One region of the Sphingobium sp. WCS2017Hpa-17 genome, then DNA from elsewhere that is predicted to be linked to it. Evidence: riboswitches for the same ligand, from Rfam matches in the RefSeq annotation. Region 1 holds a riboswitch; the other holds the start of a gene.
What was found. Region 1 has a riboswitch for cobalamin ahead of cobO (cob(I)yrinic acid a,c-diamide adenosyltransferase). Riboswitches for the same ligand answer to the same signal wherever they lie in the genome.
Positions count from the first base shown of each region.

Region 2: it holds a riboswitch for cobalamin, as region 1 does, so the genes downstream of both, RQH62_RS01720 (TonB-dependent receptor domain-containing protein) here and cobO (cob(I)yrinic acid a,c-diamide adenosyltransferase) in region 1, are expected to answer to the same signal.

Region 1 is NZ_JAVTIV010000002.1:132,668-147,943, reverse strand. Features, by position in the region: gene RQH62_RS05000 (TonB-dependent receptor) at 1-1,388, opposite strand, end outside; gene RQH62_RS04995 (carotenoid oxygenase family protein) at 1,608-3,083, opposite strand; gene cobU (bifunctional adenosylcobinamide kinase/adenosylcobinamide-phosphate guanylyltransferase) at 3,164-3,670, opposite strand; gene cbiB (adenosylcobinamide-phosphate synthase CbiB) at 3,667-4,608, opposite strand; gene RQH62_RS04980 (aminotransferase class I/II-fold pyridoxal phosphate-dependent enzyme) at 4,601-5,581, opposite strand; gene RQH62_RS04975 (adenosylcobinamide-GDP ribazoletransferase) at 5,578-6,297, opposite strand; gene RQH62_RS04970 (histidine phosphatase family protein) at 6,294-6,863, opposite strand; gene cobT (nicotinate-nucleotide--dimethylbenzimidazole phosphoribosyltransferase) at 6,863-7,876, opposite strand; gene RQH62_RS04960 (DUF1636 domain-containing protein) at 7,873-8,280, opposite strand; gene RQH62_RS04955 (hypothetical protein) at 8,283-8,831, opposite strand; gene RQH62_RS04950 (TonB-dependent receptor domain-containing protein) at 8,870-10,807, opposite strand; cobalamin riboswitch at 10,961-11,150, opposite strand; gene RQH62_RS04945 (cobyrinate a,c-diamide synthase) at 11,163-12,464, opposite strand; gene cobO (cob(I)yrinic acid a,c-diamide adenosyltransferase) at 12,467-13,078, opposite strand; cobalamin riboswitch at 13,183-13,382, opposite strand; gene RQH62_RS04935 (TetR family transcriptional regulator) at 13,399-13,959, opposite strand; gene RQH62_RS04930 (GMC family oxidoreductase N-terminal domain-containing protein) at 14,000-15,276, opposite strand, start outside.
Region 2 is NZ_JAVTIV010000001.1:369,295-384,570, forward strand. Features, by position in the region: gene RQH62_RS01675 (molybdopterin-dependent oxidoreductase) at 1-1,086, shown strand, start outside; gene cobA (uroporphyrinogen-III C-methyltransferase) at 1,073-1,855, shown strand; gene RQH62_RS01685 (molybdenum cofactor guanylyltransferase) at 1,875-2,396, opposite strand; gene RQH62_RS01690 (LysR family transcriptional regulator) at 2,458-3,360, shown strand; gene RQH62_RS01695 (NAD(P)H-dependent oxidoreductase subunit E) at 3,472-3,924, shown strand; gene RQH62_RS01700 (NADH-ubiquinone oxidoreductase-F iron-sulfur binding region domain-containing protein) at 3,921-5,507, shown strand; gene fdhF (formate dehydrogenase subunit alpha) at 5,504-8,350, shown strand; gene RQH62_RS01710 (formate dehydrogenase subunit delta) at 8,360-8,665, shown strand; gene fdhD (formate dehydrogenase accessory sulfurtransferase FdhD) at 8,697-9,494, shown strand; cobalamin riboswitch at 9,562-9,773, shown strand; gene RQH62_RS01720 (TonB-dependent receptor domain-containing protein) at 9,941-11,797, shown strand; gene RQH62_RS01725 (ABC transporter substrate-binding protein) at 11,814-12,626, opposite strand; gene RQH62_RS01730 (iron ABC transporter permease) at 12,665-13,663, shown strand; gene RQH62_RS01735 (ABC transporter ATP-binding protein) at 13,657-14,433, shown strand; gene RQH62_RS01740 (penicillin-binding protein activator) at 14,461-15,276, opposite strand, start outside.

The DNA of each region.
Region 1 (15,276 bases):
ATGACATCGTCCGACATGAAATCGAACAGCAGAGTCGGGATCTGGCTGCGCCCTTTGATCGTGTCGGTTGCCTTATAATAGAAGCCACCAACCGTCAGATCGACCTTATCGTTGAAATTGGCACTGAGGCGCAGTTCCTGCGTAAACTGCTCATGGCCATAGGTGAATTGCTGCAACAAGATGGCAAGCGGCGATCCATCGACGTCGATCGCGCTGGTCCCGTCCGCGCTGCGATAGCCGGTGATCGACTTCAACTTCAGCGCGTCGGACAGGTCATAGTCGATCGTGCCGGACACACCCCAGGCCTTGACCGTGCTGGTCGGGCTGGCCGTAAAGCCGCCCGGCGCGATCTGGGTCGGGATGCCGAACACGGTCGTGTAATTGCCGCCCGTGCCATAGGTGGCGTAGGAGGTGTAGCTTTTCGATCCGGTCAGGAAACGGCTGTCGAACGGGATGCCTGCGGTCGCGTCGCCCGCGACATAGCTGCGCACCGCCGGATTGTCGGCATAGAGCAATTTGGTCGCGACGACCTCGCTATTATCCTTGGACACATCGGCGACGATGTTGATTTCCAGCGGCGACCCGGCCGGCGCATAACGCAGGGCTGCACGCAGGCCCATCACGTCGATGCCGCCTTCCGTGCCAGTCTGACAATTCTTGTTGCCGCTGCTGGCCGGTATGCCCGACGTCGGATTGACGCAGCCATAGTCGAGCAGCTTCATATAGCCGTCGACATTTTTCGACACGCCCGACACGCGCAGGAACAGGTCGTCGGTCAGCGGGATATTGGCGCTGCCACGCAGTTCCAGCCGATCGAACCGGCCATAGGTCGCCTCGACAAAGCCGCCCGGCGTGGAGTCCGGCTTCTTGCTGAACAGCTTCACCGCGCCGCCCACGCTGTTCTTGCCGGCCAGCGTGCCCTGCGGCCCGCGCAGCACCTCGACCCGCTCCAGGTCGGTCAGGTCCATCACCGCGCCGAAGGTGGTGCCATAGTAAATGTCGTCGATATAGATGCCGACGCCCGGCTCCAGCGCAAAGCTGGCATCCAGCTGGCCGACGCCGCGGATGAAGGCTGCCACGGCATTGCCCTGGATGCTGGTCGCCGGCGCCAACGCGACGTTGGGCGCGAACTGGCCCAGATCGGTGACGCTGGTCTGGCTGCGCGCCGCCAGCGTGTCGGCCGACACGGCCGTGATCGCGATCGGGGTATCCTGAAGATTTTGCGCACGAAACTGGGCGGTCACGATGATATCGGCGCTATTGGCCTGATCCGCCGCCTGCTGTTCCGGTGCGGTGGCGTCCTGCGCCAGCGCCGGTGCGGCTATCATCGCACTGGCCAGCGCCAGCATCGCCACATGGCCCCGAAATGCGCACTTCCCGTTGGACATGATCTCTTCCTCCCTCTTCTGATCGGCCGCAGGCATGGAAGGGGTGACACCGGACCCGCGTGGTCGGGTTCCGGTCGGGGGCGGCGCCGATGCACCTGCCTTATCCTGTCATCCTCTCACCCGTGCCGAAGGCCGGTTCTGCTTCGCAGTCCTTGTTGGAGAGAACGGACCTTCGGCCCGCCCCTCTCCCGTCAATCAATAACGATCGTTAGTATTTTGTCAAGCGACCTGTCGGGCTTTCGCCGTTGCCAGTTGCGCCGCCGATACCCAGGCACCATGCACCTGCGCCCGCATCGGCAACGGCATCGGCACGCGCGCGATCGGACCAGTCGCAATCGCGCCTGCATCCACCACCCACAGTTCCGACTGGAAAGCCGCCTCACCCGCCTGCCGGTCCACGACCATCAACAACCATCCATCATGATCGCCCTGCGTCGAGGGCACATGCACCGGCTCGCTGATCGCCATGCCGAACTCCAGCCCCATCATGTCGATGCGGCCATTGCCCGGCTCGATCTGCAACAGGGCGTTGAAGGCAAAGCCGACCGGCCCGCCCGGCAGCGGCGGACCGCCCTGCGGGTTCATCGACAGATACCAGGTCGACCGATATGGCCGCCCCTGATCGGCGTCGCGCAATCGGGGCATGTCACCGGGCGGGCCGACGACCCGTTCCTCATAGCCCTCACCTTCCTTCGACAGATCGAAGGTCCAGCGGGTGAGGCCGCCCTGGATATCGCGCTGGTCGCGCTGCACACCGCCAGCTTCGCGCATGAAGCCAAAGGCATTGGTATCCGACAGGCAGAGGTCGAGGTGGATCAGCCCGCCCTCCTCAAAGGCGTTGACCAGATGGAAGGCGGAAATGCCCGGCCGTCCCTTGAACCAGCGCATCTCCTCTACCTTGCCATAGCGCGGCATGATGCCGACCCAGCTCTCCAGATCCTGCTGATGCGCCCAATGCGCCCCACCCGCCTTGAGCCGGTCGAGATCGGCTATGGTCGGAAAGATCGGGAAGATCGCGTAATTCTCCGTGATCGCGAAATCATGGATGGTCGAACAATAAGGCTGATCGAACCATTGTTCGCTGATCAGATTACCGTCCCGATCGGCGATGGCATAGGCGATCTTCGTCGAGCAGACCCCGTCCGCTTCATAGCCGAAGAAGAACATCTCGCCCGTCTGCGGATCGACGCGCGGATGGGCGGTGAAGGTCTGCGACGTGAAGGCGCCATGATAATCCCAGCGGCCGATCGTCTCCAACGTATCGGGATCGACTTCATAGCCAAGGCCATCCTCCTTGGTCATGAACAGCCGCCCGCCATGCCAGACCGGCGTGGTATTGGCGACAGTACGGTCCCGTCCGGCCACGACGGGATCGTCGGTGAAGGGATTGCGATACTGGCCGAACAATGCGCGCCGCGCGCCCTTCTCCAGCGCGTAGCGCTCGGTTTCGACATAGCGGATCGCATAGTCGACCTTGCCGTCATGGATGGCGAATTTCGCGACCATGCCGTCGCCCGACAGCACGATGTCGTCGGCGAACATCGGCGGATGGGCAGGGTCGGGTACCGCACGGAAGAAGGCGCCGTCAATCTCGGCCGGTATCGTGCCGATCACGTCCAGGTTGCGGGCGGACCATTCGATGCCGACGGGGGTGTTCAGCCCGACGAAATGGATGGTCTGGGGATAGGCTGGCATTGCGTCCAAGCTCCTCTCTTATCTCGACTCATAGTAACAATCGTTATGATTGTTGCAAGAAGAGAGTAAGGGGTGAGCCGCTATTTCAGGTGCATCGGCAGGCCCGCCGCCATGAACACCGCCTCATCCACGCAAGCGGCCACGGCCTGATTGACGATCCCGGCGACATCACGAAAGCGACGCGCCAGCGCGTTATCCGGCACGATGCCCAGCCCGACCTCGTTCGCGACAAGGATCACCGGCCCCTGCGCCTCGCCGAGCGCCGCCACCAGCGCCCCGGTCGCAGCATCGATATCCCGATCCGCCAGCATCAGGTTGGAGGCCCATAAGGTCAGGCAGTCGATCAACAATACGCGATCCGCCCGCGCCTCCGCCCGCACCACTGCCGCCAGATCGAACGGTTCCTCGATCGTGCGCCAGCGCGGCCCGCGCTCCTCACGATGCCGGGCAATTCTGCTGTCCATCTCGTTGTCTAATGCTTGCGCAGTAGCGACGAACACAAACGCGCCCGGCAAGGTTTCTGCGCGGCTCAGCGCGTAGCGGCTCTTGCCCGACCGCGCCCCACCCAACACAAACAACAGGCTCATGACAGTCTCCATGCAGATAATCCTACCACCAGCCCCAGCAGCAGGCAGGCCCGCACATAGAGGCGCAAGGCCGCATCGACATCAGCCGCCTTCAGGTCATGACGACCCGACCCGATCCACGGCTTGTCCTGCGCCACCCCATCATAGGCGATCGGCCCGGCGAGCGAGAGATGCAGCGCGCCAGCCATCGCCGCCTCCGGCCACCCCGCATTAGGTGAAGCATGACGACGGGCATCGCGCAGCATGATGTACCAGCCCCCCGCGCCTGCGAGACAGAGCAGCAGGCCAGACATACGCGCGGGAATGAGGTTGAGCAGATCGTCCAGCCGCGCCGCCACCCAGCCGAAGGCGCGCCAGCGCGGCTCGCGATGGCCGATCAGGCTATCGGCGGTATTGATCGCCTTATAGGCCCAAAGCCCCGGCAATCCGCCCAGCATCAGCCAGAAAAGTGGCGCCACCACCCCGTCGCAAAAACTCTCGGCCAAGCTCTCGATCGCCGCCCGCACTACGCCCGCTTCGTCCAGCCGCTCGGTATCGCGCCCTACGATCATGCCGACCGCCACCCGCGCATCAACGATCCGGCCATCGCGCAATGGCGCCACGACCGCACGGACATGGCGATAGAGACTGCCCGCCGCCATGCCCGGCACCGCCAACAGGGTGATGCCGATCCAGGCCCAACGCCCCACGACCAGCCGCAACCCTTGCTCCAGCAACAGCCCACCGCCGATGGCAAGCAATAGCAGCAGCAGAACGCAACCGATGCCGGCGAGCCTGCGCAACGCCCCGGCTCTTTCCGGTCGATTCCATGTCTTTTCACACCACAGGATGATCGCAGCGAAGGCCCCCACCGGATGGCCGATCCGGCGATGCAGCGCATCGGGCCAGCCAATCGCCGCCTCGATCGCCAGCGCCAACACCGCCACCGGTTCAGCCATGAGCCAGCGTCCTGTCGAGCCGGGCAAGGCCATCGGCCCCTTGCGGCAATCCGATCCGCAGCCAATGCGCATTCTCATCGAATGGGCGGGTCAGGATTGCCCCTCGCGCCAGTCGCTCGAACAGGGCCATCGCATCCTCCGTCTCGATCAGCCGAAACAAGGGACAGGCACCTTGCGGATTCAGCCCATGGACGCGCAGCACAGCATCCAGCGCTAAGGCCTGTTGGACGAGATGCCCCCGCATCGCGTCAATCCATCCTCGATCGGCATAGGCGGCGGCCCCGATCACGAGCGCCGCCGTTGAAAGCGGCCAACTCCCCAGCCGCTCACGGAAGCGCACGACGATGGAACGCGGCCCGATCACGAAACCCAGCCGCAGGCCCGCCAGACCGAAGAATTTTCCGAGGGAGCGGAACAGGATCAGCCGCTGCGCATCATCGACGCGATGCGCCATGCTGCCATCGGGTTGGCAATCGGCATAGGCCTCGTCCAGCACCAGCCAGCCGCCGCTATCCGTCTGTCGTTGCAGCAGCGCGTCCAGCATCGGCCGGCCCAGCAATCGGCCGTCGGGATTATTGGGGTTGGCGAGCAGCAATATCTTGCCAGCCGGATCATCCTGGCCTGGCACAAAGGCCCGGCTATCAGGCCGAATATCACGATGGGTGCGATAGCAGGCCGCGCCGTGGAGCAGTTCGCCGGGCAACAATTCGCCCAGCAACCGTAATCCCGCTTCGCTGCCGGGCAGAGCGCAAAGATGGGCCGGATCGACACCGAAATGCGCCGCTGCGCTATGCTCCAGCGCCGCCAGTTGCGCATCGCCCGGCAGCGCCCGCCAGTCGAAGGCCGGCGCCTTTTCCACCGGCCAGCTGTCGGGATTGATCCCGGTCGACAAGTCCATCCACGGTGCATCCGCGTCGCCGAAGATATGCCGCGCCGCGTCCAGCTTGCCGCCATGGAAGGTCCAGTCGGTCATGCGGTATGGGCCAGGATCAGCATGGCCAGCAACAGCCCGCTTTCGACCAGTTCGATGCCCGCGCCATGGCCGTCGCCGGATATGCCGCCGATGCGCGACAACAGCCACCAATGCCAAAGGCCGATCAGCGGTAGCGCGCAGAGCAAGGCGGGGAACCACCATGCGGCCAACAGCAGCAGCCCCGCCCATATTGCCAGATCGACCGGCCGGACCGCATGGCGAAAGCGCGCACCCAATCCTTCATGCAGCGGCGGCAGATAACGACTCCACCATAAGGGACCGATCCGCGCGGCGAAGGGGATAAAGAGCAGGCCACCCATCGCGCCAGCCTCGATCAGGCCATGCAATAATATCAGCTTGGCGATCAGTTGCAGCGCCACCGCCGTCACGCCCATCGCCCCGACATGCGGATCGGCCAGCACCGCCAGCAGCCGGTCGCGTCCCTTGTGCGCGGCAGCGGTCGCATCGGCCAGGTCCGCCAACCCATCCAGATGCAGCGCCCCCGTCACCCAGACCCATGCCAGCAGCGCCAACAGCGCTCCGGTCCATGAATCCATTCGGCTGCCACCCCAGGCTGCCCCGCCAATAATTGCGCCGACCACCAGTCCCGCTGCCGGGAACCAGCGGATCGCGGCCGCAAAATCCGCGTCATCTGCCGCAACCCGTGGCAGCGGCAGGCGGGTCAGGAATTGCAGGGCAAGGATGCAGCCCTTCATGCCGCCAGCCCGACAATCTGCGCAAAAGGTCGCTCACCCGGCCAAAGCCGTACTGTCAAGCATGAGGCATAGGGCAGGTCGAACGCCCACAGTTGACGCTGATCGAAACCACAAAGCAGTGCCAACGCTGCTCGCATCGCGCCGCCATGGGTCACGACCAGGGTCGGCTCCGGCGGCAACGCTCCCAACGCCGCATAGACACGCGCTCTTAGCGCAGACCAACGCTCGCCACCGGGTGGCGGACAGGTATCGGGATCGGCATGGAAATCCGCCAGTGCAGCGGCATCCAGAGCCGCCGGATCGACGCCATCCCAAGCACCGAAATCCAGTTCGCGCCAACGTGAGTCGATCTGTGGCACGATATGCCGTGACGCAGCGATAGCCTCCGCAGGCACCCGAGCACGCAACAGGTCGGAGGCGACGATTGCCCCCACATTCAGCGCGGCGGCCCGCGCAACGCAGGCCGCTGTGCCCGCCTCCGTCGCGGGCCAGTCTGCATGCCCCAACAGTCGCCCGGTAATGGCAGGCGCCCCATGCCGCATCAGGTGGAGCAGCCTGCCCGTCATCAACCCTCCGACACGCCCGCATCGGAGAAGGTTGCCATCTGGTCATGCGCGGCCAGCGCGGACCGGATCACCGCCGCCGCCACCGCGCCGCCGCTCCCCTCGCCCAGTCGCATGTCCAGATCGAGCAGCGGCCGCAATTGCAGTCGGTCCAGCAAACGCCCATGCGCCGCTTCGGCGGAACGATGGCCGGCCACGATATGATCGGTGATAGCCGGCACTGCCGCCGCCATCGGTGCGAGTGCGGCGGCGCAGATGAAGCCGTCCAGCACTACCGGCACATGATGATGCCGCGCCGCCAGCATGGCCCCGGCGATCGCCACAATCTCCCGCCCGCCGACCCGCCGCAACGTCTCGAATGGCGTCAGCGGCGCTTCGGCATGGCAAGCCATCGCCAGTTCGACCACTTGCCGCTTCACCTCCAGACCATGGCCGTCTACGCCCGTCCCGACGCCCACCCAGTCCACCGCCGTCCCACCGAAACTGCGCTGGCACAGGGCCGCCGCCGCAGTCGTATTACCGATCCCCATTTCGCCCAGCAGCAGCAGGTCCAGCCCCGGATCGACCGCCTCCGCCCCGATATTGAGGGCGGTCAGGCAGTCAGCCTCGCTCATTGCCGGTTCGACCGTGAAGTCCGCGGTCGGCTGGTCGAGCGCGATCGGCACCACCCGCAGGTCCAGTCCGGCCGCGCCTGCCAGTGCATTGATCGCCGCCCCGCCACGGGCGAAATTGGCGACCATCTGCGCTGTCACTTCCGGCGGGAAGGCGCTGATGCCATGGCGGGTCACGCCATGATTGCCGGCAAAGATCACTGCCCGACCACGATCAATGCGGGGGCGTGCCCGCCGCTGCCAGCCGGCCATGAAGATGGCAATCTCCTCCAGCCGGCCGAGCGATCCGGCCGGCTTGGTCAGTTGCGCCTGCCGCGCCGCAGCCGCCGCCCGGCAGGACGGGTCGGCAGCAGGCAAGGATGCGAGAGCGGCATCGAACGCCGCGACGGTCGGAAACAGGCTCATGTCGCGACGAATCCCGGCGGCGGGGTCCGCACGATAAAATGCCCCTTCACCCCCTGCGGCCAGTCGGCATAGCGCACCTGCCCATGGTCGCTGGCGGCATGATGGACGGCATAGTCCAGGATCGCGCGCGCCGCCTCCTCGTCCGGGGTGAAGCGGCCCAGCACATAGCCGATCTTGCCCGGCGCCCGCAGATGCACGGTGCAATGGTCGGAACAGGCGAAGAGGCAGGGCATATCCTGCACTGCTACCCCGTCATAGCGGTCCGAGCCAGCCTTGATCCGGCGCAACGCCTGTGCCAGCCGGGCGCCGCCGCGCACGCCGTCTGCATCCTCCCGCGCCTGCGGCGAATGGCGGCAACTGCTGCACACCACCACCGCCGGCCCATCCTCGACCGGGCGCAACATGGTCAGGCGACCGCCTGTCCGCGCGCCGCGCCGCGCAGCAGGCCGCTGCGGTCGACCAGATGCTGCAACAGCAGCAGCCCGGCCAGGATCATGGCATAGCGGCCGAACTGCCGCGCCAGGATATTCGGCGCAAAAGCGGCCCAGCCGGAACCGAGCAGGAAGGCACCACCCAGCACGACCAGCTTGAACGCGACGAACGCCACGCCATAAGCCGCCGCCAGCCGCAACGCGGGATGCGCGCCGGCCAATCGACCCGCCACGCCATCCGCCCCCAACAGCGCCGCGATCGCCGCCAGCGCCATCGTTACGGCCCAGACGCTGTTCTCGCCGGTCATCTCATAGCCGAGCAGGCAATAGCCCACCCCCTGCGATACCGCCCAGGCAGCGAGCATCAGGATGATCCCTTCCTGCCGCCGGACATGCAGCGCAGCGATGGCGGCCAGCGCAGGAAAGGGCGTGGCGCAGGCCAGCGCCAGCGTCGTCACGGTGCTGGCCAGTGTCATCAGTCCCACCCATAGATGGCGGGCGGCGGCAGGGGATAGGCTCTGCATGGTCATTCGCTCCTTGTCATAGGGGTTGTCCGTCTGGATCAGAACCGCGCCCGCAGGCCGGCATGAATGCTGCGGCCCAACTGGCCGTAGCGGCGGGCCGTCTCATAATATTCGTCAAACAGATTTTCGACCCGACCGAACAGGGTCAGCTTGCCCAGCACCGGCATTTCGGCGCGGAGATCGACCAGCGTGTAGGCATCGTTCACGAACGGCGCGACGGTCGTGCTGGTGCGCGCCGTGTCCAGCGCCTTGCCCGACCAGCGGACCGCCACAGTCGTGCTGAGGCCGAAGGTCCAGTCGTAGCGCAGCGTGCCATTGGCGGCATGGCGCGGACGTCTGGCCAACTGGTTGCCAAAGTTGAGGCCGGGCGACCGGTCCTCCGCCGACACCCAGCTATAATTGCCGTCGATCGTCAACCGGCCGACATGGGCGACCCCGGCCAGTTCAAGCCCGTGCGCCTCGCTGCGCTGGACATTGGCATAATAGCCAAAGCGTGGCGTGGTCGTGCCCGGCGCGTAGCAGAGCGCAGGGCGGTTGGTGGTCGGGCAGCCATTATAGGTGATGAGATTGTCGGTGCTGCGATCGAACCAGGTCGCCGACAGGATCAAGGCATGGTCGAACAGATGTTGTTCGATGCCCGCATCCCAGCCATGCGATTTTTCCGGCACCAGCGCCGTGTTTCCATAGTCGCTGTAGAGCTGGTACAGGGTCGGCGCCTTGAATCCCTCGCCATAGCTGGCGCGCAGGATCATACTGTCCTTGGCCAGCGCCCAGGCCGCGCCCGCACCCAACACGGTGTTGCCGCCGAAGGTCGAATGATGATCGTAGCGCACGCCGCCATTGAGCGTCAGCCCGGACAGCGGCTCGACATTCAGTTGCGCATAGAGGCTGTCGATATCCGCCGAGCCATGGATCGTCGCATAGGCGGCCAGACTGTCGGAGGGCGAAGCGGTGCGCATCCGCTGCTCCTCCCGCTCCGCGCCAAAGGTCGCGGTCCAGCCCGGCGCGACCGTCAGCACACCCTGATATTCGTAGCGGTTCGTCTCGCCCTTGGCGGCGAAGCTCAATTGGCGCAGCTTGCGCGCGGGGTTGATATTGTCGCGCAGCGTCTCGCTGCGGCTGAAGGAGAGGCGATTGTGCAGTGCCCCGCCGAACAGGTCGGCATTGAGGCCGGCATAGCCGATCCATTCCTCGGTCTGCGAATATTCCGGGCTGTCCGGCACGCTGCCGGCACTGTCGATGTCCGTGCGCCCCTTGGCATAATAGCCGCGCACATCGACCGACACGCCCGGCGCCAGCGCAACGCCCAGCCGGCCGTTGAGTGTGCTATTGGTATAGCCGTCCTTCTCCTTGCCGCCGAAGCGCGGGCTGATCGCGGAAATGCCCTCCGTGGTGAAGCGGCTGCCGGCGAGTTGCCAGTCGATCGCCCCCTGCCGGCCGCCCAATCCGGCGCGGGCGCTGACGGTGTCGCGCGATCCCGCCTCGATATCGAAGCTGCCTTCGATCGGCTTTTCGGCCCGCGCGGTCACGACATTGACGACTCCGCCGATCGCCTGGCTGCCCCACAGGATGGATTGCGGACCGCGCAAAATCTCGATCCGGTCGATGTCGCCGGTCATCAGGGTGGCAAAATTATAGCCGCCACCGGTCGAGGACGGATCGGCCAGCTTGACGCCGTCGACCACCAGCACGGTCTGGTCCCCTTCCGCGCCGCGGATGCGGATCGACGTCGACGTGCCGTAGCCGCCATTGCGGGTGAAGCTGATGCCAGGCGTGCGGATCAGCAGATCCGACACCGTCAGCGCCTGCGCCGCGTCGATCGCAGCCTTGTCCAGCACGGTGACGCTCGACGCCACCTGCTCGATCGCCTGCGGCTGGCGCAGGGCGGTGACGATCACCTCGCTCGCATCGTCGGCCAGTGCCGGCGTGGACAGGCCGGCCAGAATGAAAAGTCCGCTCTTTGAAATCCAGTGCATGATAATCCCCCCAGTCATAGACAGGACCGGGCGGACGCGACGCGACAGCGATGCCGAACGCCAGCGCGCACGACATCCCCGCCGTGCGAATCCGCACGGTCAGCTTGTCGTTGCGCGAGGATATCCTCGTTCGACCGGCGCACCCTGTCCGGACGAAGAACGACCGCGACAGGCAGGTCTCCTGGCTTGCGGGTCCATGCCGTTTCGAAGCGCCTTCTCGGGATACGCATCCCAATGGCCTGTGCCTCGATGGCTCGCCGCTCACAGTTGCAGGGGCAGCCGGGGTCTTGAACCCCGTTCCCTTTTGATCCCCTTGCGGGGAACCTGACGCAGCCGCGGCCCTAATCCAGTTGGATCAGGCGATCAAGTGGAAGAAGCCACCCGTCACATGGCCCACCCGGTGGCCCGCCGGCGCGATCGCCTGCCCCTCTGCGTCGGCCATGTCGGCCAGCGCTTCACCCTCGCTCGCGGTGATGCTGACATAATGGAATTCATGACCCAGCAGTTCCTGCCCGGCACGGGCGAAGCGGCTGTCCTGCCGCAACCGCGCCCGCCGATAGCCCAATGTCATGCGCCGGCGGGCAAAGCTTGTCTCAACCGGCAGCAGGCCCGCCATCGCATGCATCATGCCCTCGCCATCCTCCAGCACACGGCCCAGCACCATATAGCCACCACATTCGCCATGGATCGGGCGTGTCTGGCCAAAGGCCCGCAGGCCATCGAGAAATCGCCGATTGGCCGCGATCCGCCCGGCATGGAGTTCGGGATAGCCGCCCGGTAGCCAGCAGGCATCGCAATCGGCAGGCGGTGCTTCGTCGGCCAGCGGGGAAAAGAAGTGCAACTCCGCGCCGGCCGCCCGCCACCAATGCGCCATATGCGGATAGAAGAAGCTGAAGGCCGCGTCGCGGGCGATGGCGATCCGCTGCCCCGGCGGCCGGATGCCGGGCGGCTGCATCGGCCGATCCGCCGTCGCACCGGCCGCCGCGAAGACCGCATCGAGATCGCATTGGGCCGCCACCCGTTCCGTGATCGCGCTGATCCGCGATTCCAGCGCGTCCGTCTCGTCCGCCTGCACCAGACCCAGATGGCGGGACGGCATGGCCAGCCCGTCATCGGTGGAAATCGCACCGAGCAGGGGCAGGCCGATACGGGCAAAGCCATCCTCGACCATCTGCCGATGGCGCGGGCTGGCGACCCGGTTGGCGATCACTCCGGCAATGGCGGGCGCGCCGGGAAAGGTGGCGCAGCCATGCGCGACGGCCGCCACCGTCTGCGCGGCCGCACGGGCATCGACCACCAGCAGCATCGGCCAGCCAAGCAGGCGCGCGACATCAGCCGAAGCACCCGACCGGTCCTGCGCCCGCGCGCCATCGTAAAGGCCCATCGCCCCTTCTGCGACAACGAGTTGGACAGTCGATGCGACGTGCGCGGCCAATCCGCGCAGCATCGCCGGCGCCATGGCAAAGCCATCCAGATTGATCGAGGGTCGCCCGGCCGCAGCCGCATGAAAGGCCGGGTCGATATAATCCGGCCCGCATTTGGCGCCCTGTACCGCAAGGCCCCAATCGGCAAAGGCGCGTTGCAGCCCGATCGTCACCATGGTCTTGCCGACACCCGATGCCGGGGCACCGACGATCAGGCCGCGCCCCAGCGCCACCGTCAAAATTCGATGCCCCGCTGCGCCTTGATCCCGGCGTGAAAATGATGCTTCACCTGCACCATGTCGGTCACCAGATCGGCCGCCTCGATCAGGGCATCGGGCGCGTTGCGGCCGGTCACGACGACATGTTTCATCGGGTCGCGATCCATCAACCCGGCGACGACATCCTCGACCGCCAGATATTTGTAGCGCAGCACGATATTGAGTTCGTCCGCGATCACCATGGCATAGCTGGGATCGGCGATCATGCGCTGCACTTCTGCCCAGCCGGCCTCCGCCCAGGCGATGTCGCGGGCGCGATCCTGCGTGTCCCAGGTGAAGCCTTCCCCCATCACCCGATGATCGACCTGACCGGGGAAGGCGGCATAGACCGCCTTTTCCCCCGTCGCCCAGCCGCCCTTGATGAACTGAACGATGCCCACCTTCATGCCATGGCCGAGCGCCCGGCAGGCGAGGCCGAAGGCGGCGGTCGACTTGCCCTTGCCCTTGCCGGTATGGACGATCAGCAGTCCTTTCTCATCCGTCTTCTCCGCGATCTTGGCCTGCATGAAGGCCTGCCGCTTGCGAGCCTTCTCATTATGCCGGGCGTTGATCTGATCCTGCTCTTCCATCTGCCTTGCTCCCGTCGACAGGGCGCGCGGCCGGGATGGCCGCGACGCCGCTTTCCATGCCGCTCGAACGGAAGAACCGTGTCCGGGCCAGTCCCTGGGCCGGGGCAAGAGCGACCCGCGCCGGCAGGTCTCCTGGCTTGCGGGTCGTCGCCGGCCGGACCGCCTTCTCGGGACCGCTCCCAATGGCATGATGGCCCGGTGGCTCGCCGCTTACAGTTGCAGGGACAGCCATGGATTGGGCCGCAGGCGGCCGCACCATATTCCCTTTCAAGCCCTTGCGGGCACCGACGCGGTCGAAGGCACAGCCTTCGCCGCCGGACTTATCGCGGCGGGTCGGCCGGGTCCAGCGTTTCGGCAAAGCCCCGCACCAGCGCCGCCAGGCTTTCCTCCACCGCCGCCTCGATCGGGACGATCCGGCCGATCGCTACCCCCTGCGCCCCGGTGGCGAAGCCGGTCCAGCCGGTCACCAGCGCCTGCACCGCCGACTGGAGCAGCATGCCGCGATCGACCGGCAGGCCGACGCCCTGCACCTGTGCCCGCAACCGGTCCGCCATGGCCGCCATCGCATCCGCATCCAGCGGCGCCATGGCAATCAAAGGCGCCGCATCGCGGGTCGCCTGCTGTTTGCGCCACAGGCCGCGCCCGAAGGCCATCACCCAGTCGCGCCAGCCGGTGCAGGGCGGTAGCGCATCGATCACTGCCCCGAACAGGCGCGCCGACATCAGTGCCAGAAGGCTCTGCTTGTCGCCGACATGGCGGGCGAGCGAGGGCGCTTTCGCGTCCAAGCGCGCCGCGACATTGCGTAGCGACACCGCCTCCAGCCCCTCTTCCTGCAACAGGGCGATCGCTTCATCGACGATGGCATCACGACTCAGTTTCATGACCGCCTTGTGGCAAAGCTGCCCGCCCGTCGCCAGCCGCTCAGTTGCGACGCAGCTTTTTCAGCACATGGTCCGCGCCCTTGTCGCCGATCATGATGGCGGTGGCATTGGTGTTGCCAGCCGGCAGGGTCGGCATGACGGAGGCATCCGCCACCCACAAGCCATCCACGCCGATGACAGCAAGATCGGCATCGACCACCGCCTGCGGATCGTCTGCCCGACCGATCTTCGCCGTGCCGACCGGATGGTAGAGCGGGATCGACGCCATGCGGACATAGCCGCGCAATTGCTCCGGATCGGTCAGCGCCGCGCCGGGGCGCAATTCGGCCTTTATATGTGTCGCAATCGCTGTCTCATTGAGGATAGCGCGGGCGATGCCGATGCCTTCCACGATCTGGTCGATATCATCGTCGCTGCCGAGCTGGCGATGCTCGATTTTCGGCGGCGCGAACGGATCGGCGGACCGCAGACTGATCCGCCCGCGATGGCTGGGCCGCATGAGCCCAACCAAAGTGGAGACGGACGGCGTCTTGCGTAGCATCAGCCGCCCCTGCTCATCGAAGTCGAAGGCGAAGGCGGCGAAGCTGATCTGGAGATTGGGCGCGGGCAGATCCGGCCTGCTCTTCACGAAGGCCTGGGCATGGCCGATCGCGGTGGTCAGCGCGCCGCGCCTAGCAAGGGCGTAGCGCAAAAGCTGCCAAGCGCCGCGCAGCCCCTGCGCATCGCTGTTGAGCGTCCGCACATCGACTTCATTGACCACATGGGTGCCGACATGGTCCTGAAGATTGGCGCCGACGCCGGGCAGGTCGCGGACCACAGAGATGCCATGGGTCCGCAGATGATCGGCCGGGCCGATGCCCGACAGCATCAGCAGGCGCGGCGTGTTCATCGCCCCGGCGCTCAGCACCACGCCATGGCGGGCGCGCAGCGTCTTTTCGACGCCGTCCTGCCAATAGACGATGCCGACCGCGCGACCGTCCTCGATCAGGATGCGCAGCAATTGCGCTTCCAGCAGAATCGTCGGCGCCTTGCCGCCGCGCCGGTCGTGGAGGTAGCCCCGCGCCGCCGAACAACGTTCGCCTTTGCGCTGCGACACCTGCACATAATCGACGCCTTCGGCCTGTTCGCCGTTGAGGTCGGGCGATCGGGGGATGCCCGCCGCCTGCGCCGCCGCGATCCACTGGTCGGTGATGGGATAGCGCGCGCGCCCCTCCGACACGGCGATCGGACCGCCGGTGCCGCGCCATGTGTCGGCGCCGCGCTCATTATCCTCCATGCGCCGGAAATAGGGCAGGACTGATTCATAGTCCCATCCCG
Region 2 (15,276 bases), on a different contig from region 1:
GACGGGCAGCGGCTGCTCAACCTGCGCAGCCACGCCACCATCGGCAATGACGCCTATGAGGCGATGGAGAGTTTCCGCTGGGGCGGCGCGCCCTTCGCCGATGGGCGTTTCCCGACGCCCGACGGCAAGGCGCGGCTGGTGCTGACGAAACAGATGGATGTGCAGGGGCCGCTGCGCGACTGGCCGATGACGCTCAACACTGGCCGCTATCGCGACCAGTGGCACACGATGACGCGCACCGGCCTCGCGCCCAAGCTGGCCCGGCATCGCGAGGAGCCTCTGGTGGAGATCCACCCGCAGGACGCCGAGTTGCTGGGCATCGCCGATCGCGATCTGGCACGGGTGCAGACGGCGCAGGGCAATAGCATCTTCCGCGTCGCTTATAGCGACGGCCAGCGGCGCGGCGAGATCTTCACCCCGATCCACTGGACCGACCAGATATCGAGCGGGGGGCGTACCGGCTTGCTGCCGCGCCCGCTGGTCGATCCCCATTCGGGCCAGCCCGGCTTCAAATCGACCCCGGCCAGCGTCGAGCGGGTCGCGACCGAGTGGAAGGGCTTCCTGATCCTGCGCGGGCAGGAGCCGGTGAAGCTTCCTTGCCTCTGGGCGACGAAGGTGGCGGTGCCGGGCGGCGCGCTCTACGAGATGGCCGGCAACGGCGATGCGGCGCGGCTGGAGGCCTGCCTGCCCAAAGGCGAGCGGGTCGAAGCGATCGACCAGACGCGCGGCAGCCGCCGGATCGCCATCATCCGCGACGGAAAGCTGGTGGCGGTGCTGTTCGTGACGCGCACCGGCCTGCTGCCCTCGCGCGACTGGCTGATCGGCCAGCTGGCGGTCGAGGGCGTTGGCGCGACCGTGCTGGCCGCGCGCGGGCCGGGCAGCCAGCCGGACAAGGGCGCGACCATCTGCGTCTGCTTCGACATCGGCCTCAACCAGATCGTCGCCGCCATCCGCGACCAGCAACTGGTCGATGTGCCCGCTGTCGGCAAGGCGCTGGGCGCCGGCACCAATTGCGGATCGTGCCGTCCCGCCATCGCCAACATTCTCGCTCAAACCACGCAGGAGACGCTCCATGCAGCCGAATGACCTGATCGCGCCCGGTGAAGTCTGGCTGGTCGGCGCAGGACCGGGCGACCCGGAGCTGTTGACCCGCAAGGCCGAAAAGCTGATCGCGGCGGCGGAGATCGTCTTCTACGACGCGCTGGTCGGGCCGGGCGTGCTCGACCTGATCCCTGCGGGCGTGGAGCGGGTCAGCGTCGGCAAGCGGTCTGGCCGCCATTCGAAGGCGCAGGAGAGCATCAATGACCTGCTGCTCGCCACGGCGAAGGCGGGCAGGCGCGTCGTGCGCCTCAAGGGCGGCGACCCCTCGGTCTTCGGCCGTTCGGCGGAGGAAATGGAGCATCTGGCGGCCGATGGGGTGCGCTTTCGCATCTGCCCCGGCATCACCACGGCCAGCGCGGCGGCGGCGAGCGGCAGCGCCTCGCTCACCCTGCGCGGCGTGGCGCGCGGACTGACCCTGGTGACGGCGCATCTCAAGGCCGGCGAACCGCTCAAGCTCGACTGGGAAGCGCTGGCCCGGCCGGGCGGCACGCTCGGCATCTATATGGGCCGTGCGGCGGCGGGGGAGATCAGCCGCAACCTGATCGCCGCAGGCCGTGACCCCGGAACGCCGGTGATGGTGGCGGTCAATGTCTCGCTGTCCAATGAACGGCTGATCCGCGGCAAGCTGTCCGCGCTCGCCTTTCTGGTGGCGACGATCAGCGACGAAGACCCGACCCTGCTGCTGATCGGCGAGGCGGTGGCGGGCACGCATTGCCCGGCCGAGATCGCGGCGGGAGAGGCGCTCACGCTTTAACTGACGGAGGTGGGCGCGATCAGGCCAGCGCCACCAGATCCTCCGGCCGGTTGATGTTGGGCAGGACCAGTTCGGGCATCTTCACCACCCGTGCATGGATGCGGTCGAGCCAGCCATGGATGGACCGGCTATTCTCCTCGCCCAGATGCGCGTCCAGCTCGAACGCCAGCGTAGCGGGCCACCAACCGAGAAGTTGCTGGCCGTGCAGGATCGCGGCCGTGTCGCCGATCAGCGCGGCGGGCAGGTCAACGGGGTAGAAGGGCATGTCGCAGCCGGTCGTCAGCACGCCGGTAAATTCATGGCTCAACGCATGATGCAGCGCCGCGTTGAGGCCGCCCAACGGGCCCATATCGGCATGGGGGCGATCCGCCAGGCCGCCTTCCCGGCCGCAGATCATAACCTTCGTCACATGCGGCGCCAGCCCCGCCATCGCGTGCTCGAGCAATGTCCGTCCATCCAGCAGCGCCATCGCCTTGTCGCTGCCGAAGCGGCTGGAGCGCCCGCCGGCCAGCACCGCGCCCAATATCGGTCCCTTGCGCATATGCGCCTCCCGTCATAGCTCTCCTCTATCAAGGAGCGCAGCGGCGCAGTATAGCAGCTTTATGCAGACCCGCCTTGTCGAATATTTTCTGGCGCTGGAGCGAGAGGGGCATTTCGCGCGCGCGGCGGCGCATTGCAACGTGTCGCAGCCCACGCTGTCGGCGGGCATCGCGGCGCTGGAGGCGCAGCTGGGCAAGCGCCTCATCCGGCGGGATCGCAAATATGCCGGGCTGACGGCGGAGGGCGAGGCGATTCTGCCCTGGGCGCGGCAGCTGGTCGCGGCGGCCGATGCGCTGGGGCAGGCGGCGGAAACGGCGCGCGGGCCGCTGAAGGGGGAGTTGCGGCTGGGCGCGATCCCGGCGGCGATGCCCGCGATCGGCTGTCTCGCCGAAGCGATGCTGGCCCGCTATCCGGGACTGAATATTTCGGTGCGGGCGCTGACATCGCGCCAGATCGAGCGGGAGTTGGCGGCGTTCGAACTGGACGCGGGGCTGACCTATCTGGATTTCGAGCCGCCTGCCCATGCCCTGTCGGTGCCGCTCTATGTCGAGCGGACGATGCTGGTGAGCGCGGTCGGGGGCGTGGTGGTTCCCGATGTGATCGACTGGGCCGATCTGGCGCGTTTGCCGCTATGCCTGTTGCATCAGGGGATGCAGAATCGACGGATATTGGACGCACGGCTGGCCGAGCGGGGGCTGGCGTTGCGGCCGCTGGTGACGGCGGATAGCTATGTCGCGCTGCTGGGACTGGTGCAGCAGGGGCGGCTCTGTTCGATCATACCGGATAGCCATGCGACCTTGCTCAACGGGCTGAACTGGGCACGGACGCATGCGATGCCGGACACGGAGGAAGGCAGTCGGGTGGGCGTGATCGTTTCCGACAGCGCGCCGATGGGGCCGCTGGCACAGGCGGTGCTGGCAGTGGCGCGATCGCTGCGTCTTCCGCCGGGCTTCCGGACCTATTGATAGAGTTTTCCTATCAGCCATTGCGGGCTTCGATTTGACGCTGACCCGGCGCGCGCGCAGGATCATGCGCAAAATCAGCCGCAAAAGGCAGGCCAGAAGGCAAGGGTAGAGATGGAAGATTTTGTCACGGAGTGGACCGCGCGCCATGGCGCGACGCGCGACCGGCTGTTGCCGTTGCTCCATGCGATGCAGGAAGAGGCGGGCTATATCGATGATGCGCTGGTCCCGGCGATCGCCAAGGCGCTGAACCTCAGCCGGGCCGATGTGCATGGCGTCATCACTTTCTACCATGATTTTCGCCGTACCGCGCCGGGGCGGCATGTGGTGAAGCTGTGCCGGGCGGAAAGCTGTAAGGCGCGCGGTGGCGCGGCGATCGAGGCGGCAGCGGCGCAAAGGCTGGGCGTGGCGATGGGCGAGGTGCGGGCCGACGGGCAGGTGGCGCTGGAGCCGGTCTATTGCCTGGGCCTGTGCGCAATCGGCCCCAATGCGCTGGTCGACGGGCGGCCAGTGGCGCGGATCGATGCGGCGGCGCTGGAGCGGATCGCGCTGGAGGTGGCGGCATGAGCCGGGTCTTCATCAGCCGCGATATGGCATCAGTGGCGCTGGGCGCGGACGATGTGGCGCGTGCCTTTGCCGAGGCGGGGTGCCAGGTGGTGCGCACCGGATCGCGTGGGTTGTTTAGCATCGAGCCTCTGGTCGAGGTGGAGACGGAGGCAGGGCGGATCGGGTTCGGGCCGGTCGGGCCGGAGGATGTGGCGGCGGTGCTGGATGGCAGTCACGCCAATCGGTTGGGTCGGATCGCGGATCTGCTTTTCTTTGTGGGGCAGCAGCGTTTCACCTTTGCCCGCTGTGGCGTCATCGATCCGGTCGACCTCTCCGACTATGCCGCGCATGGCGGCTGGCTGGGGCTGGAGAAGGCGCGGGCGTTGTCCCCGCAACAGGTGGTCGATGCGGTCAAGGCGTCGGGCCTGCGCGGGCGGGGCGGAGCGGGCTTTCCCACCGGGATCAAGTGGCAGACGGTGCTGGATGCGCCCGCTGGCGACAAATATATCGTCTGCAACGCCGACGAGGGCGATAGCGGCACCTTTGCCGACCGGATGCTGATGGAGGGCGACCCCTTCTGCCTGATCGAGGGTATGGCGATCGCCGCCCATGTAGTCGGCGCGGGCCATGGCTATATCTATATCCGGTCCGAATATCCGTTCTGCATCGCGACGATGCGGGCGGCGATCGAGGCGTCGGCGCATCTGGTCGCGCCGTTCGTGCTGGAGGTGCGCGAGGGCGCGGGCGCCTATGTCTGCGGCGAGGAGACGGCGCTGCTCGACAGTATCGAGGGCAAGCGTGGGCAGGTGCGCGCCAAGCCGCCGCTGCCGGCCTTGCAGGGGCTGTTCGGCCGGCCGACCGTCATCAACAATGTGCTGTCGCTGGCGGCGGTGCCGTTCATCATGGCCGAGGGGGCGGATGCCTATGCGGCGGTTGGTTTCGGCCGGTCGCGCGGGACGATGCCGGTGCAACTGGCTGGCAATGTGCGGCATGGCGGGCTGTACGAGATCGGTTTCGGCATCACGCTGGGCGAACTGGTAAACGCGATTGGCGGCGGCACGGCGAGTGGCCGGCCGGTGCGCGCGGTGCAGGTGGGCGGGCCGCTGGGCGCCTATTTTCCGCCGAGCATGTTTCATCTGCCTTTCGACTATGAGGCGTTCGCGCAGGCGGGCGGGCTGATTGGTCATGCGGGTATCACGGTGTTCGACGATAGTGTCGACATGGCGCATATGGCGCGTTTTGCGATGGAATTTTGTGCTGCGGAAAGCTGCGGCAAATGTACGCCCTGCCGGATCGGATCGACGCGCGGGGTGGAGATCATGGATCGGATTATCGGGGCGCGGCCGGGAGCTGAAGAAAAGAGAGATCCCAGCCTTCGCTGGGATGACGGGGTGTTGGGCAAGGCGCTCTATTCCCGCTCTCCCGATCGGATCGACGTGTCGATTGACGCGCAGACCAGTCTTTTGCGCGATCTGGCCGATACGATGAAATATGGGTCGCTCTGCGCGCTGGGGGGCTTCACACCCTATCCGGTGCTGAGCGCGCTCGACTATTTTCCTGAGGATTTCGGCGCGGATGCGCCCGTGAAGGAGGCCGCGGAATGAGCTTTTCCCGCGAAACCGACCATGGCACGCCGCCCGCGCTCGCCACCGGCAAGAGCGTCACCCTGACCATTGATGGGCAGAGCGTGACCTTGCCCGAAGGCACCAGCATCATGCGCGCGGCGTCCTTGCTGGGCGGTTCCATACCGAAACTCTGCGCCACCGACAGTGTCGAGAGTTTCGGTTCCTGCCGTCTCTGTCTGGTCGAGGTGGAGGGGCGCAACGGCTATCCCGCATCCTGCACCACGCCGGTCGCCGAAGGCATGGTGGTGCGCACCCAGACCGACCGGCTGAAACAGCTGCGGCGCGGGGTGATGGAGCTCTATATTTCCGATCATCCGCTCGATTGCCTGACCTGCGGCGCCAATGGTGACTGCGAATTGCAGGATCAGGCCGGGGCCGTGGGCCTCCGCGATGTGCGCTATGGCTATGATGGCGCGACCAATATGGGGCAGGCGAAGGACCAGTCGAACCCCTATTTCGATTTCGATCCCAGCAAGTGCATCGTCTGTTCGCGCTGCGTGCGGGCGTGCGAGGAGGTGCAGGGCACCTTCGCGCTGACGATCGAGAGTAAAGGGTTCGAGTCTAAGGTTTCGCCGTCGCAGGGCGAGGATTTTCTGGGGTCGGAATGCGTGTCCTGCGGGGCGTGCGTGCAGGCCTGTCCGACCGCGTCGCTGATTGAGAAGAAGGTGGTGGAGACGGGCACGCCCGACCGCGCCGTCGTCACCACCTGCGCCTATTGCGGGGTTGGTTGCACCTTCCGCGCGGAAATGCGGGGCGAAGAACTGGTGCGGATGGTGCCGTGGAAGGACGGCAAGGCCAATCGCGGTCATAGCTGCGTCAAGGGGCGCTTCGCCTGGGGCTATGCCCAGCATCAGGACCGTATCCTCAATCCTATGATCCGCGCGTCGGTGAGCGAACCGTGGCGCGAAGTGTCGTGGGACGAGGCGATCGCCCATACCGCGAGCGAGTTCCGGCGGATACAGAGGAGATATGGCACCCGCTCGATCGGTGGGATCACGTCGAGCCGCTGCACCAACGAAGAAACCTTTCTGGTTCAAAAATTGATCCGGCAGGGGTTCGGCAATAATAATGTCGATACCTGCGCGCGCGTCTGCCACTCGCCGACCGGCTATGGCCTGAGCCAGACCTTCGGCACGTCGGCGGGGACGCAGGATTTCGACAGCGTGATGCAGGCGGACGTCATCCTCGTCATCGGTGCCAATCCGACCGATGGCCATCCGGTGTTCGCCAGCCGCATGAAGAAAAGGCTGCGGCAGGGCGCGAAGCTGATCGTCATCGATCCGCGCCGCACCGATCTGGTCCAGTCGCCTCACATTGCGGCGGAACATCATCTGCCGCTGCGGCCCGGCACCAATGTCGCGATGCTGACGGCGATCGCCCATGTGGTCGTGACCGAGAAGCTATATGACGAAGCCTTCATCCGGGAACGGTGCGACTGGGACGAGTTCCAGGACTGGGCGGAGTTCGTGTCGGAACCCGCGCGCTCGCCCGAGGCGATCGAGCCGCTGACGGGCGTGAAGGCGCAGGATGTGCGGGCGGCCGCGCGGCTCTATGCCACCGGGGGCAATGGCGCGATCTATTATGGGCTGGGCGTCACCGAACATAGCCAAGGCTCCTCGACCGTCATGGCCATCGCCAACCTCGCGATGGCGACAGGCAATGTCGGGCGCGAAGGCGTGGGCGTGAACCCGCTGCGGGGGCAGAATAATGTGCAGGGTGCCTGCGACATGGGCAGCTTCCCGCATGAGTTCAGCGGTTATCGCCATGTGTCGGACGATGTCACGCGCGGGCTGTTCGAGCGGACATGGGGCGTTGCGCTGGACGCGGAACCGGGGCTGCGCATCCCCAATATGCTGGACGCCGCGACCGATGGCACGTTCAAGGGGCTGTTCGTGCAGGGTGAGGATATTCTCCAGTCCGACCCCAATACGCACCATGTCGCGGCGGGGCTGGCGGCGATGGAATGCGTGGTGGTGCAGGATCTGTTCCTCAACGAAACCGCGAATTATGCGCATATCTTCCTGCCCGGATCGACCTTTCTGGAGAAGGATGGCACCTTCACCAATGCCGAGCGGCGCATCCAGCGCGTGCGCAAGGTGATGGCGCCGCTCAATGGCTATGCGGACTGGGAGATCGTGCAGCTGGTGGCGCAGGCCATGGGGCTGGACTGGCATTATAGCCATCCGTCGCAGATCATGGATGAGATTGCGGCGCTCACGCCGACCTTTGCCGGCGTGCATTATGACCGGCTGGAGGCGGAAGGATCGCTGCAATGGCCGGCCAATGACGCCGCGCCGGACGGCACGCCGACCATGCACATTGACGGCTTCGTCCGGGGGAAGGGCAAATTCGTCGTCACCGACTATGTGCCGACCGACGAGAAGACCGGGCCGCGCTTCCCGTTGCTCCTGACCACCGGGCGTATATTGTCCCATTATAATGTCGGCGCGCAGACGCGGCGGACGGCCAATACTGCCTGGCATCCGGAGGACCGGCTGGAAATGCACCCGAGCGATGCCGACAACCGGGGCCTGAAGGATGGCGACTGGGTGACGCTGCGCAGCCGGGCGGGAGAGACGACGCTGCGGGTGCTGGTGACCGAAAGGGTGGCGCCGGGCGTGGTCTATACGACCTTCCACCATCCCGAAACGCAGGCCAATGTCATCACCACCGACTATTCGGACTGGGCCACCAATTGCCCCGAATATAAGGTGACAGCGGTGCAGGTGATGGCGTCCAACGGTCCGAGCGACTGGCAACAGGATTATGCGCAGCAGGCGCGCAATAGTCGCCGCATCGCGCCACTGGAAGCGGCGGAATAGGCGGGGCATATGAGTGAGGACAGTCATGCCATGTCCACCACGGACCGGCTCGTCTATATGGCGCACCAGATCGCCCGCAACATGGCGATGATGGGCGAAGAGAAGGCGACGGAAGCGCTCGCCGAACATCTGACCCGCTTCTGGGATCCGCGGATGAAGGCACAGATTGTCGCCATGGCGAAGGAGCAGCCTGAACGGCTTTCGCCGATGGTTGCCGCCGCCGTGGCCCGGATGGCGCAGGGCAGGCCGGCCCCCGATGTCGATGCGGCGCAGTTCAATGCGGTGGATGAGGCGGGGCATTGCGACGCTGGTTGAGCGGGATGCCGTCTGCCGCTAGGCCGTGATCATGGATGATGCCGCCGCCAGCCCCCTGACATTCGATCGCCTGACGCCCGATGGCGCGACGCAGGTGGTCGATCGGCCGCTGGCGCAGGAAGTGCCGGTCGCGATCGAATATAATGGCGCGGGCTATGCCGTGCTGATGGCGACGCCGACCGATATCGGCGATCTGGTACAGGGATTCAGCCTGGCCGAACGGCTGGTCGGCCGGGACGATGCGCTGCTGGACGTCGATGTGCATGATACGGGCGCAGGGATCATCGCCCGCGCGACATTGCCGCCGCATCGCACCGATGGGCTGCTGGAGCGGGTGCGGTATCGCGCGTCGGATTCCTCCTGCGGGCTGTGCGGGATCGAGAATCTGGAGCAGGCGATCCGGCCTTTGCCGCATGTGACCGCAACGTCGCGGGCGGACCGGGCGGCCATATTCCGCGCGCTGGATGGCTTACGCGAACATCAGCCGTTGAATGGCGCGACCGGCGCGGCGCATGCGGCGGCCTGGGTCGGCGCGGACGGCGCGATCCGGCTGGCGCGGGAGGATGTCGGGCGGCACAATGCGTTCGATAAGCTGATCGGGGCGATGGCGCGGATGGGTGCGGACTGGGACGGCGGTTTTGCGCTGCTGTCTTCGCGTTGCTCCTATGAACTGGTGGAGAAGGCGGTGCTGGCCGATTGCCCGCTGCTGGTCACTATCTCCGCGCCGACCCGACTGGCGGCGGAACGGGCCGAGGCGGCGGGATTGCCGCTGGTCGTGCTGGCGCGATCCGACGCGCTGTTGCAACGGGGACACAGCGGCAGGATCTAAACCGGCGCCCGCTTGGCAGCGTCCCCGCTTTCCCTTATGGCGCGCGGCGTGGGGAGGCTTGGCTTTCCTGCAACATGATCGCGCCGGTGCCCGGAAACGGGTTAATCGGGAATGTGGTGCGGGCGTCACAAGCGCCTTAATCCACGGCTGTCCCTGCAACTGTAAGCGGATAGCGCGATGCACTGGCCCCAAAAGGGCAGCCACTGGAGCAATCCGGGAAGGTGTGCATCATGCTGTGACCCGCGAGCCAGGAGACCGGCCGGCGCTTGGTCGCTTTTGCTTTGGTCCAGGGGATGGTCGGGGCACGGTGGTTTTTCCGTCGAGCGACGCCATGCGGCCGGGGCCGCATCGGGCTGCGGACGGGATATGGCGTCATCCCTCCAACACCCGACCGCTTTCGGGCGGACGCCCCTGCCGACGTCGCTTTGACGCTGTAGGGGCAATAAATGTTGAAATATGGACTTTCGCTCGTGGCTTTGATGGCCGCGAATTCCGCCTTTGCGCAGACGGATGACGAGATCGTTGTGACCGCTGCTGGCATCGAGCAGTCGCGTGACGAGGTCGGACAGGCGATCACGATCATCGACGCGGACACGATCAGGACGCGGCAGGCGATCGACGTGGTCGACCTGCTGGCGACGACGCCGGGCGTGCGGTTCAACCGCAACGGCACCGTCGGCGCGCAGACAGGCGTGTCGCTGCGCGGCGCGGAAACGACGCAGACGCTGGTGCTGATCGATGGGGTGAAGGTCAACGATCCCAGCGGCATTGGCGACGGGTATGATTTCGGACCGCTGCTGACCGGCAATATCCGCCGGATCGAGGTGCTGCGCGGGTCCAACTCGGTGGTGCATGGCAGCCAGGCGATCGGCGGCGTGGTCAACATCATGACCGGCGTGCCGGCCGAGGGCTTCGGCGCCAATGCTTCGGCCGAATATGGCTATAGCGATACGTTCAGCGCCAAGGCGGACGTGTCCGGCACCGCCGGCATCGCGTCGGGCGGCATCGGCGCGGCCTATTTCCGCACCGATGGCATCTCGTCGGCGGCCAATGGCACGGAGCGGGACGGTACTGAGAATATTGCCGCGAACGCTCGGTTGAAGCTGACCTTCTCGGATAATTTGAGCCTCGACCTGCGCGGTTACTATATCCATGCAGATCTGGACGTGGATGGCTTCCCCGCGCCGACCTATGTGCTGGCCGATACGCCCGAAGTCGCGATTTCCGACCAATATGTCGGCTATGCCGGTATCAATCTGGCGCTGCTGGATGGCAAGCTGACCAATCGGGCGGCCGTCACCTGGATGCGTAACGATCGCGACTATTATTCGGCGCGCGGCGCGGCGGTCGATTATGGCTATAGCGGCACCAATTTGCGCTTCGAATATGAAGGCGTCTATGCGCCGGTCGATCAGGCCAAGCTGGTCTTCGGTTACGAGCATGAGCGGCCGGACTATGATTATTACGACGCCTTTAGCACGACGAGCGTGAAGATCAACATCGACAGCGTCTATGCGCTGGCGATCGTGAAGCCCTTCACCGGCCTCGCCGTTACCGGCGGTCTGCGCCATGACGATCATAGCCAGTTCGGTGGCGCGACCACCGTCGGCGCCAACGCCAATTATTCGCCCAATGGCGGCGCGACCAATGTGCGGCTGAGCTATGGCGAGGGATTCAAGGCGCCGTCGCTGTTCCAGTTGTACAGTGACTATGGCAATGCAGCGCTGCGTCCAGAGCGGTCGAAAAGCTATGATATTGGCTTTGACCAGATGCTGGACGATGGGCGGGCCACATTGTCGGTTACGGCTTTCCGGCGCGATACGACTGATCAGATCAATTATGATGCTTCGTTGCCGCCGTTCGGCCGATACAATAATATCGACCGCACCCGCGCCAAGGGCGTGGAAGCGTCGATCGCGCTGAAGCCGGTGGATGCGCTGACCGTGACCGCCGCCTACAGCTATGTCGATGCGCGCGACCGGTCGGCCGGATCGGCCAATTTCGGCAACCGTCTGGCCCGCCGTGCCGCCGATGCGGTGAGCGTGTCGGCCGACTATGTCTGGCCGTTCGGCCTGTCCACCGGTGCGACCATCACGATGGTCGGCGACAGTTTCGACAATGCAGCGAACACCCGCCGGCTCGACGGCTATGCGCTGGCCGGCGTGCGCGCGTCCTTCCCTGTGGGCGAACATCTGGAAGTCTATGGTCGCGTCGACAATCTGACCGATGAGAATTACCAGACGGCCTATGGTTATGGCACCTATGGTCGCGCTGCCTATGGCGGCGTGCGTGTTCGCTTCTGAGGACTGCTGGCCGGGGTCAGCGCGGCGCGTTCAGGCGCGCCGTGATGGCCTTTGCCGCCTGCACATAGGCGGGGCCGCCGCAGACGGTCCAGCTTTGCGGCAGGCTGATGCGCGGGATGGTGCGCAGCGCGGGATGGTGCAGCATCTCCGTGCCCTGATCGACCACCCGGTCGGTCGCGCTTTCCACGATCAGCCAGTCGGGGCGGGCGGCGACCATTTCCTCCAGCGATACCTGCGCCAACGCGGGCTTGCCGAGCCGGGCGGCGAGATTGGTGAGACCGGCGCGGTGCATGAGATCGTCGATCAGCGTGCCGGTGCCGGTCATATAGCCGCGCCGCTGATAATAGGCCGCGACGCCAGCGCGCGTGGAGCGCGGCAGAGTGGCGAGGTCGCGGTTCATGCGCGCGATCAGCGCCTCTCCCCGATCGACATGACCGATGGCGCGCGCGACCTGCCGGATCTGGTCGAGGATAGCGCCATAGCTTTCCGCGCTGGCCAGGCCGAGCGTGCGCCAGTTGCCCGGTGGAACTCCAGCGACCTTATTCTCGCCGATCGGGAAGCCCAGGATCAGGTCCGGCTGGATCGCCAGCACTTCCTCCGAAGGGCGGCGCAGCGTGCGCAGGCCGCGCACCTTGTCCGCCGCCGCCGACAGGGACGGGTCGCGGGCGTTGCTGCTGAGCGCGGCGACCTGCCCCGGATCGGCCAGAGCGAGCAGATATTGATCGGCGCAGACGTTGAGCGACACGATGCGCCGAGGATGTTGCGTAGGTGCGGCCGCGCCGGTCAGCGCGAAGGCGCCGAGCGCCGCGAACATCATCCTGCCGATCATCCCCATCGCCTTATCAAGCGCAGGCAAGGAGGCAAGCCATGAGCGCGCGCCGTTATCATTCCTTATTGATTCCCGGCCTGTCGCTGCTGGTGGCCGCTGCGGCCTTTGCCTCCATCCTGCTAGGCGCGGTGCCGATCAGCCCGGCGCGAATCGGCGCGGTGCTGACGGGCGGCGGCGATGCTGTGGCGCGGGCCATCATCCTGGACCTGCGGCTGCCGCGTATGCTGCTGGGCCTGATCGTCGGCGCGATGCTGGGGGTGGGCGGCGCAGCGTTGCAGGGCTATCTGCGCAATCCGCTGGCTGAGCCGGGCGTGCTGGGCGCGTCCAATGCAGCGGCGCTGGGCGCGGTGTGCGCGCTCTATTTCGGGCTGGCGGAACTGCATCCGCTGGCGCTGCCTGCGCTGGCGATCGCGGCGGGAATGGCCGCCATCCTGATCCTGTTCCTGCTGTCGGGATCGGCGGAAAGCCCGCTGACGCTGATCCTGGCGGGGATCGCCATGGCGACGTTGACGACGGCGGGGACCAGCCTGGCGCTCAACCTGTCGCCCAATCCCTTCGCCGCGATGGAGATTATGAGCTGGCTGATGGGGAGCCTGGAAAATCGCAGCTATGGCCATGTCTGGATCGCGCTGCCCTGCGTGGCGGTGGGGGTGGCCTTGCTGGTCGCGGACGGGCGGACGCTGGATGCGCTGACGTTGGGGGAGGAAGGCGCGCAGGCGCTGGGCGTGAACCTGACCGCGGCGCGGGTGCGGATGATGCTGGGCGTGGCGATCGGCGTGGGCGGCGCGGTGGCGGTGTCGGGCGCGATCGGCTTTGTCGGCCTGATCGTGCCGCATCTGGTCCGGCCGCTGACCGACCGGTCGCCATCGGCCGTGCTGTTGCCGTCGCTGCTGGGCGGGGCGGCGTTGCTGACGCTGGCGGATGTCGGTGTGCGGCTGATCCCGACCACCAATGAACTCAAGCTGGGGGTGGTGACGGCCTTGCTGGGCGTGCCGGTCTTTCTTGTCCATCTGATGCGGGAGCGGCGGCTATGGTGACGATCGTTGCGGACGGGCTGTCGGTGCGGCTGGGGCGCCATGCAGCGGTACGGGACGTTAGCGTGACGATGACGCCGGGGACGCTGGTGGGTGTGATCGGCCCCAATGGCGCGGGCAAGTCGACGTTGATCCGGGCGCTGCTGGGGCTGGCGAAGCCGGAGGCTGGGCAGGTGCGGATCGATGGGCGCGATATCGTCGGGCTGGACCGGCAGACGATCGCGCGGTCGGTCGCCTATCTGCCGCAGGGCCAGACGCTGCACTGGCCGCTGGGTGTCGAGCGGCTGGTCGCGCTGGGGCGGTTGCCGCATCTGGGGCCGCTGTCGCGCCTGTCGGCGGAGGATGAGGCCTTGGTCGAGGCGGCGATGGCGCGGGCCGATGTGCTGCACCTGAAGGGCCGGGTCGCGACCGAATTGTCCGGCGGAGAACGGGCGCGGGTGCTGCTGGCGCGGGCGCTGGCGGTGGGTGCACGGGCGCTGATCGCCGACGAGCCGCTCGCTGCGCTCGATCCGGGGCATCAGATCGACGTGATGGACCTGCTGCGGACCGAGGCACGGGGCGGGGCATTGGTGGTGACGGTGTTGCACGATCTCAGCATGGCGGCGCGCTATTGCGACCGGCTGCTGCTGATGGACGGTGGCGCGCTGGTGGCTGACGGCGCGCCGATGGATGTGCTGACGCCCGACATGCTGGCGCGCGTCTATGGCGTGACCGCGCGGATCGAGCGGAACGGGGATGTGCCGCTGATCCTGCCGATGGGGCGGGTTCGCTGATCCTCCCCCTTGCGGGGGAAGATAGTCTTACTCGCCGAAGCTGCGCGGGGCCGGGTCGATCACGCTGATGGCGCCGGCGCCGACTTCGCCGACTTCCAGCGCGCGTTCGGCAACACCCGCGCGGTTGAAGCGGAAGGCGCCGTCGATGCCGGAGAAACCGCCGGCATCGCGCAGGCGGGCCGCCGGGAAGGGTGTGCCGGGCTTCCAGTCCTGCGCGATGCGGACCGTCAGCAGCACCGAGTCATAGCCGAGCGAGGACAGGCGGAAGGGCGCGCTGCCGTAGCGGGCGCGATATTTGTTGGCGAGCTGGCGGTAGAGCGTGTCCGACACGCTGGCGAACCAGGCGCCACGCAGTACGGGACTTGCCGCGAGCGCGGTGTCGGTATTCCACAATTCGGTGCCCAGCAGGCGCGCAGTGGCACCGCCATTTTTGCGCACGATCGGGGCGACCTGCAACGCGACACGGCCGCTGTCCGCGATCAGGAGAGCGTCGTAGCTGGACGAAGCCTGCAATTTCTTCACCGCTGCCGTGATGGAGGCGGGCGATCGGTCGAAGGTCTGCATCGACACGACGGTACCGCCGGCCTGCTCGACCGCGCGCAGCATCGCGTTGCCGGCCCGTTCGCCATAGACGCCGCGCGGCACCAGCGCGCCGAAACGGGTCAGGCCCTTGCCCTTGGCATAATCGACGACGCGGTCGATCGACTGGGCGGTGTTGTAGCCCAGCACATAGACGCCGCTGCCCGCGATGCTGGCATCGTTGGAGAAGCTGACGACCGGCACATTGGCGCGCGCCGCGATCGGCCCGATGATGCGGGCATCCTCCGCCAGCAGGGGGCCAAG